One region of the Streptomyces sp. NPDC022552 genome, then DNA from elsewhere that is predicted to be linked to it. Evidence: riboswitches for the same ligand, from Rfam matches in the RefSeq annotation. Region 1 holds a riboswitch; the other holds the start of a gene.
What was found. A riboswitch is a leader RNA that binds a small molecule or an ion and turns the genes downstream of it on or off. The one in region 1 is predicted to bind cyclic di-AMP.
Positions count from the first base shown of each region.

Region 2: another riboswitch for cyclic di-AMP. It lies ahead of ACZ3OF_RS15005 (C40 family peptidase); the one in region 1 lies ahead of ACZ3OF_RS01930 (M23 family metallopeptidase).

Region 1 is NZ_JBVHGJ010000001.1:400,614-404,028, reverse strand. Features, by position in the region: gene ACZ3OF_RS01935 (SGNH/GDSL hydrolase family protein) at 1-480, opposite strand, end outside; gene ACZ3OF_RS01930 (M23 family metallopeptidase) at 652-1,608, opposite strand; cyclic di-AMP (ydaO/yuaA leader) riboswitch at 1,611-1,767, opposite strand; gene ACZ3OF_RS01925 (tyrosine-protein phosphatase) at 2,162-2,974, shown strand; gene ACZ3OF_RS01920 (DUF6126 family protein) at 2,990-3,142, opposite strand; gene ACZ3OF_RS01915 (helix-turn-helix domain-containing protein) at 3,163-3,415, opposite strand, start outside.
Region 2 is NZ_JBVHGJ010000004.1:436,878-440,292, forward strand. Features, by position in the region: gene ACZ3OF_RS14995 (ClpP family protease) at 1-469, shown strand, start outside; gene ACZ3OF_RS15000 (hypothetical protein) at 477-782, shown strand; cyclic di-AMP (ydaO/yuaA leader) riboswitch at 1,123-1,296, shown strand; gene ACZ3OF_RS15005 (C40 family peptidase) at 1,300-1,776, shown strand; gene ACZ3OF_RS15010 (ATP-binding protein) at 1,994-2,452, opposite strand; gene ACZ3OF_RS15015 (8-amino-7-oxononanoate synthase) at 2,611-3,415, opposite strand, start outside.

The DNA.
Region 1 (3,415 bases):
GTAGCGGTCGGCGATCGACCGGACATGGGCCGTGTACGTGGCGATCTTTCCGCGCAGATGCCGGAGGACGGGAACGTCGCGGGTGTCGAATCCGGTCGTCACCATCACCGTGCCGACGGCGGATGTCAGGTCGGCGACGGCGCGCTCGAAGCGCTCGGCGACGTCGTCGGGGTCGGTGCCGGGGCGGATGATGTCGTTTCCGCCCGCGCAGAAGGTCACCAGGTCGGGGGCGAGTTCCTTCGCCCTGGGGACCTGCTCCTCCACGATCTGGTCCAGGAGGCGGCCGCGTACGGCCAGGTTGGCGTAACGGAACGCGTCGTGCTCCGGCATTCGGTCGGCGAGCAGTACCGCGAAGCGGTCCGCCCAGCCCACGTACTTCCCGTCGGGCCCGGGATCTCCCACGCCTTCGGTGAAGCTGTCCCCGATCGCCGCGTACGACCCGAATACGTGCGTGTCTCTTGATCTCGAATCGTCTGCCACGGGAGCACATCTTTCCCTTATGGATGTGACCTACGCGACCGTAAGGAGGGGTTGACGCCGGGTGAGATACGCCACCGGTCAAGATTGCACCAAGCCGGAATACGCGCGGGGGCCCGGCACTTCCCAGTGCCGGGCCTCCGCGGGTGCTGCCGGTGCGTCAGATCACGTGCGTCAGATGCTGACGCCGTGCGAGCGCAGGTAGGCCAGCGGATCGATGTCCGAGCCGTAGCTCGGGCCGGTGCGGATCTCGAAGTGCAGGTGCGGACCGGTGGAGTTGCCGGTCGAACCGGAGAGGCCGATCTCCTGGCCGCCGGTGACGGTCTGGCCGGCGGAGACGCCCAGGGAGGAGAGGTGGGCGTACTGCGAGAACGTGCCGTCGGCGTGCTGGATGACGACCTCGTTGCCGTACGAACCGCTGTTGCCCGCGGAGTAGACGGTGCCCGCGCCGACGGCCTTGACCGAGGTGCCGGAGGAGGCGATGAAGTCGACACCGGTGTGGTAGCCGGAGGACCACATGGCGCCGGAGGCCCGGTACGGGGTGGAGATGCCGCCGCTGACCGGGGAGACCCAGCCGGAGGAGGCCTGCGCGGGAGCGGACGCCGCGGCGGCGGTGCCGGTGGTGTCACGCTCGGCCGAGCGCGAGGCGCGCTCGTCGGAGGACGACTTCTCGGCCTTCGGAGCCGCCTTCTTGGGCGCGGCCTTCGGAGCGGTCTTCGGAGCGGCCTTGGGCGCCGCCTTGGCGGTCGACTTGGCGCCGAGGGTGAGCTTCATGCCGGGCAGGATCAGCGACGGGTCCTCGCCGACGACCTGGCGGTTGTCCGCGTAGAGCTTCTTCCAGCCGCCCGCGAGGTGGTGATCGGCGGCGATCTTCGACAGGTAGTCGCCACGGACGACGGAGTACGTCTTCGTCTTGGCGGTCTTCTCCGCGGCCGGGGCCTTGGCGGGGGTCGCGGCGACGGCGGTGACGGCCTGCTGGGACGTGACGGACGGGGCGGCCTTGTCGGCGGCGTGGGCTCCGGTCGCGCCGAGCAGGGGCAGGGCGACGACGGCGCCACCCGTACCGGCGGCGACGAATCCACGCGTGAGCGGGTTGGCCTTGGGACGGCGGTGCTTACCCTTTGCGGGCATGGCGAATTCCTCTCCGTCGCCTGCGAGGTGAGCTGTCGGGTTCGAACTGGAGATGTCCGGCCGCATGTCACGCGGCTTCACCCCGAGCCGTCCGGAAACGACCGGATCGGCGTACTACCTGGGTCCCCCGCTCCTGCCGTACGTGGGTGGGTGCGGATACCGGACGGTGGCAGGATTCGGCGGGTCCGACCGGATTGAGCGTGACGCTAGACCAGCGGATCGGGGCGAACAAGCCGCCTCTTTTCATTCGCAATCGGGGGCGGGATATTCACGCCGGATTCCGGTCACCCTCCGTGGATGACGGAACCTCGATTCCCTTTTCCGGCCGGGGGATTGCGTAAGACGATCAGGCACGGTCCGTCACTTCTATGACGCTGCTCACGCGCCGAATCTCATCTCCCCTGCAACCAGGGCGCGTTATACCTAATGGTCCAATTCGGACAGAACACCCATTCCCATGCCCCGGGGGTGTGCGGCGGCTCCCCGACCCGGGATGATTGGCCCAGGAATCGATCAGCAGTCGATCCCGATCCGCCAACCTTCAGGAGCACTCGTGACGCAGCAGCTGCCGCAGGTCCCGTCGACCGAACCCGAGCTCACCGGGGTACGCAACTTCCGGGACGTGGGCGGACTGCCGACCGTGGACGGCGGTTCGGTGCGATTCGGCCGTCTCTTCCGCAGCGGCCACCTGGCGCACGCCACCGAGGAGGACGCGGCATTCCTCTCCACCCTCGGGCTCCATACGATCTTCGACTTCCGCAACGCGGCCGATGTCAAGATCGAGGGACCGGACGTCGAACTCCCCGGTGTACGGAATGTGAACATACCGCTCAACGATCCGGCCGACGGCAAGGAGTTCTGGAAGCTGGTCAGGAGCGGCGGGGTGGAGCAGCTCCGCGGCATCCTGGGTGACGGCAAGGCGGCGGCCCGAATGTCCGATTCATACCGGGAGATCATCGTCGAGCGGACGGCGGAGCACAGCCGCGTCCTGCACGCGCTGGCCGAGGACAGCGTCCCCGCGCTCATGCACTGCGCGGCCGGCAAGGACCGCGCGGGTCTGTCCATCGCCGTCTCGCTGCTCGCGGTGGGCGTGGAGCGGGAGGCGATCGAGGCCGACTACGTGAAGTCGAACGAGCCGCACCGCCGCTACAAGGTGCAGCGCAGCGCCACCACCGCGGAGGCCATGGCACCCGAGGTGATGGAGCTGCTCAGCCCGCTCTTCGACGCGCGGATCGCGTACCTGCGTGCCGCGTTCGAGACGATGGAGCAGACCTGGGGGACGGTCGAGCGCTACCTCACGGACGGCCTGAAGCTCGCTCCGGAGACGCGGGCGCGGCTGCGCGAGCGCCTCGTCGTCGAGGCGTGACCCCTCTCCTGTCCGCTACCGCTGCCCGCCGAGCATGAAGAGCAGGTAGAGGAAGCCGGCGAAGAGGTGCCCGGCCACCAGATAGGCGAAGAGCCGGAGCACCAGACCCTTGGGGAACTTCCCGGCCTCGCGCTCCTCGCCGGTGACCGGCGCGGACTTCTCGGACATATCGACCCCTTTCCAAGGGCTCAGCGCAGATGCGGGGCTCCGTCACCGAGGCACAGCTCGGCGGCGGGGCTCTGCATGAGCGTGTGGACGAAGAGCAGCTCGGCCCCGCCGCGGCCGACGGCGCCGATGCGGTGCGGGGTGAGCGAGTCGAAGTGCGCGCTGTCCCCGGGATCCAGGACGTGCACGGCGTCGCCGAGCGCGAGGCGCACCTGCCCGTCGAGGACGTGCAGCCACTCCTCCCCGGGATGGACGCGCACGATGTCGGCACGGGTG
Region 2 (3,415 bases), on a different contig from region 1:
GCACCTGGAGTACGCCGACCCGGACCGGGACATCTCGCTCTACATCAACTCACCCGGCGGTTCGGTCAGCGCCATGGCCGCGATCTACGACACGATGCAGATCGTCACCTGCGACGTGGAGACCACCTGCCTCGGGCAGGCCGCCTCGACCGCCGCCGTGCTGCTCGCGGCGGGCGCGCCCGGGAAGCGGCTCGCGCTGCCCGGCGCCCGGGTCGTGCTCCAGCAGCCCACGACGGACGAGCCGTTGCAGGGACAGCCGAGCGATCTCGACATCCAGGCAAGGGAATTGATCCGGCTCCGCGCGATGCTGGCCGGCATCCTGGTCACCCACACCGGGCAGAGCCGCGAGCGGATCGACGCCGACATCGACCGCGTCACCGTCCTCGACGCACCGGCCGCCACCGCGTACGGCCTGGTGGACCACGTGATCCAGAACCGCGGGGCGTCGGGCGGCGCCGGGGCCCGGTGAGCCGGACATGGTTCCCGAGCTGCCACCCCTGCCCGCCCTGACGCGTGCCGAGGGCGAGTTCATCGACGCCTATCTCGAAGTCGTCGACCTGCTGGGACGGATCAATCCATCCAAGGGATCGCATACGTATGGGGCGCTGCGCGCGGCACAGGCCCTGGTGGGGAAGGCGAACGCCCTGCGCGACGCGCTGACGGTGATGCATGTCCGCGGTGAGAGCGAGGTCCACGCGGAGACATTGACCCGCGCGCTGCGGCTGTTGGACGGGGAGCGCCGGGCGCGCCGGGTCACCGTGCCGGAGAAACCGGCGAGTTGACATATCCCCGTGTCGTGTCGAGGTCCACTCGGAGCAGCGGAGCCGCAGAATCGCTCCCCCGTTCGGCGTAGTCGACGAATCGACATATGTGTGGGGTGAGTTGCACAACAGGTGTACGCATCTGGCGGAATCGGGCCACTCCACCCCTGGTCCGGGACTCGTCGGCCAAACCTCCGAAGATCACGAAACCTGCCTGTCCACTCGAATGGATCAGTCGTGAGGAGCCTCACATAACGCCGTTTCGACTCGGATTTCGCCCTGGTTGTGGGTCAAGATCCCTCACGACGACAAGCCCCCGCCACCGCGGCGGGGCGGTCCGGGCGGACGCCGAGTCCTGCCGCTGTCCCGGATGTCTGGTCGACAGGAGTGGATCGGCAGGAGTGGAGGACCCGAGCAGTACGGGACGGCCGCCCAGTGAGGGCCGTTCCTCGGGGTGAAGCCGCAGCCGCGGCCGGGCAACTTCGCCAGCCCGAACCCGACAGGTCATCCTTCACAGGCGGCTGACGAAGGGTTGCGCATGAGTGCGCAGATTCATGTCCCGTCCATGCTGTCCCGGGCCGGAGCCGTCTCGGCTCTCACCCTCGCCGCCCTCGGCGGCACGATGCTGGCGCCAGGCGCCGCACCGGAGGCCCAGGCCGCGACGTCGCACGCCGGCAAGGCGCTGAACATCGCCGCCTCCAAGAAGGGATCGCCCTACAAGTACGGAGCGTCCGGACCGACCAGGTTCGACTGCTCGGGGCTCACGCTCTACTCGTACAAGAAGGCGGGCAAGTCGCTGCCTCGTACCGCGCAGCAGCAGTACAACAAGACCCGGCACATCTCGGCCTCCAGCCGGCAGAAGGGGGACCTGGTCTTCTTCCACTCGGGTGGAAGGGTCTACCACGTGGGGATCTATGCGGGTAGCGGCAAGATCTGGCACTCGCCCAAGACCGGCTCCTGGGTGAAGCTCGACAAGATCTGGTCGTCCAAGGTGTATTACGGCCGGGTCCGCTGACGCCGCGCCGAAGCCGACGCGCCGTGTTGTGATGTGAGCTGACGCGGCGGGTGGGTGCGGTGGCGCCGCCGCACCCCTCGCCCTCGGCACCCTGGGGACACGAGCGCTTCACCCCGAGGGGGGCGCGCCTGCCGCCCGCTCCCCCACCGCCTCGGCCGAGCGTCATCACTCGTCCGGGCTACCCACCCCGCCCGGCCGCGCGGCGGGTTCGTGCCGGCTAGGAGCCGGCGGGCTGAGCGGCGAGCGCCTGGTGCGGCGCGGCGGTCCAGGGAAGGTTGATCCAGACCGTCTTGCCGCCCTCGCTGGTCGGCGTGACGGAGAGCCGACCCCCGGCCTCGGCCGTCAGGAAACGGATGATGACCATCCCCCGGCCGTTGTCCTGCTGCACCGCCGCCGGGAGCCGCTTGGGCCAGCGGGGGTGGCTGTCGGTGACGCCGATGTGGAGCTGCTCCTCGCGCTCCAGCCGGACGTCGACGGTGAAGGTGGGCGACTGCCCGAAGGTGTGCTGGACGGCGTTGGTGGCCAGTTCGGAGACGATGAGCCGGACGGTGTCGGCGGTGTCGCCGGCCTCCGCGAGCCCCCAGCCGGTCAGGACGTCGGCGACGTATCTTCGGGCGGCGGAGACCGAGGCGGGATCGCTCGGCAGAGTGACGGTTGCTTCCTGGTGGTCTGCCATGGCGACGCTGTCCCTTTCCCACCGGGCCCGGCCCGGATTGCGCTACGCGTCAGAGTGCCACCGATCGTGGCGCCCCGTATGGCGATCCACCAAGATATGTGCATATTTGTCGCTCGAAGCGGTGAACTCTGCTACGAGAGACCGTATTTGGGCTGCGCTCAGTGGGCCGGAGGTGCTGTCCTCACGATCGTGGCGACGGCCTGCTCGATCTGCGCGTCCGTCAGATCCGCGCGGGCGGTGAGCCGCAGCCGGGAGACGCCGTCCGGGACGGACGGCGGGCGGAAGCAGCCGACGACGAGCCCCTGGTCACGGCAGTCCGCCGCCCACCGCAGCGCGGCCTCGGGCGAGGGCGCGCGGACGGAGACGACGGCCGCCTCCGGACGTACGGCGGTCAGTCCGGCCGCGGTGAGCAGCCGGTGCAGCGTGGTGGCGACTGTCCGCGCGCGTTCGGCGAGGCCGGGGTCGCCCTCGATCAGCCGCAGGCTCGCCAGGGCGGCGCCCGCGGCGGCCGGGGCGAGACCGGTGTCGAAGATGAACGTACGGGCCGCGTTGACCAGGTGCTCGATCACCCGGGCGGGGCCGAGGACGGCTCCGCCCTGGCTGCCGAGCGACTTGGAGAGCGTGACGGTGGCGACGACGTCCGGGTCGCCCGCGAGCCCGGCGGCGTGCAGCCCGCCCCGCCCGCCGTCCCCGAGCACGCCCAGACCGTGGGCGTCGTCCACGACGAGCCCGGCGCCGTGGGCACGGCAGGCGTCGGCCAGCCCGGCCAGCGGGGCCTGGTCGCCGTCCACGGAGAAGACGGAGTCGGAGACCACGAGGGCCCGGCGGCCCGGGTGGGCCTGGAGGGTCTTGCGTACCGCCTCCGGGTCGGCGTGCGGGACCACGGCCGTCTCGGCGCGAGAGAGCCGGCAGCCGTCGACGATCGAGGCGTGGTTGCCCGCGTCGGAGACGATCAGCGCGTCA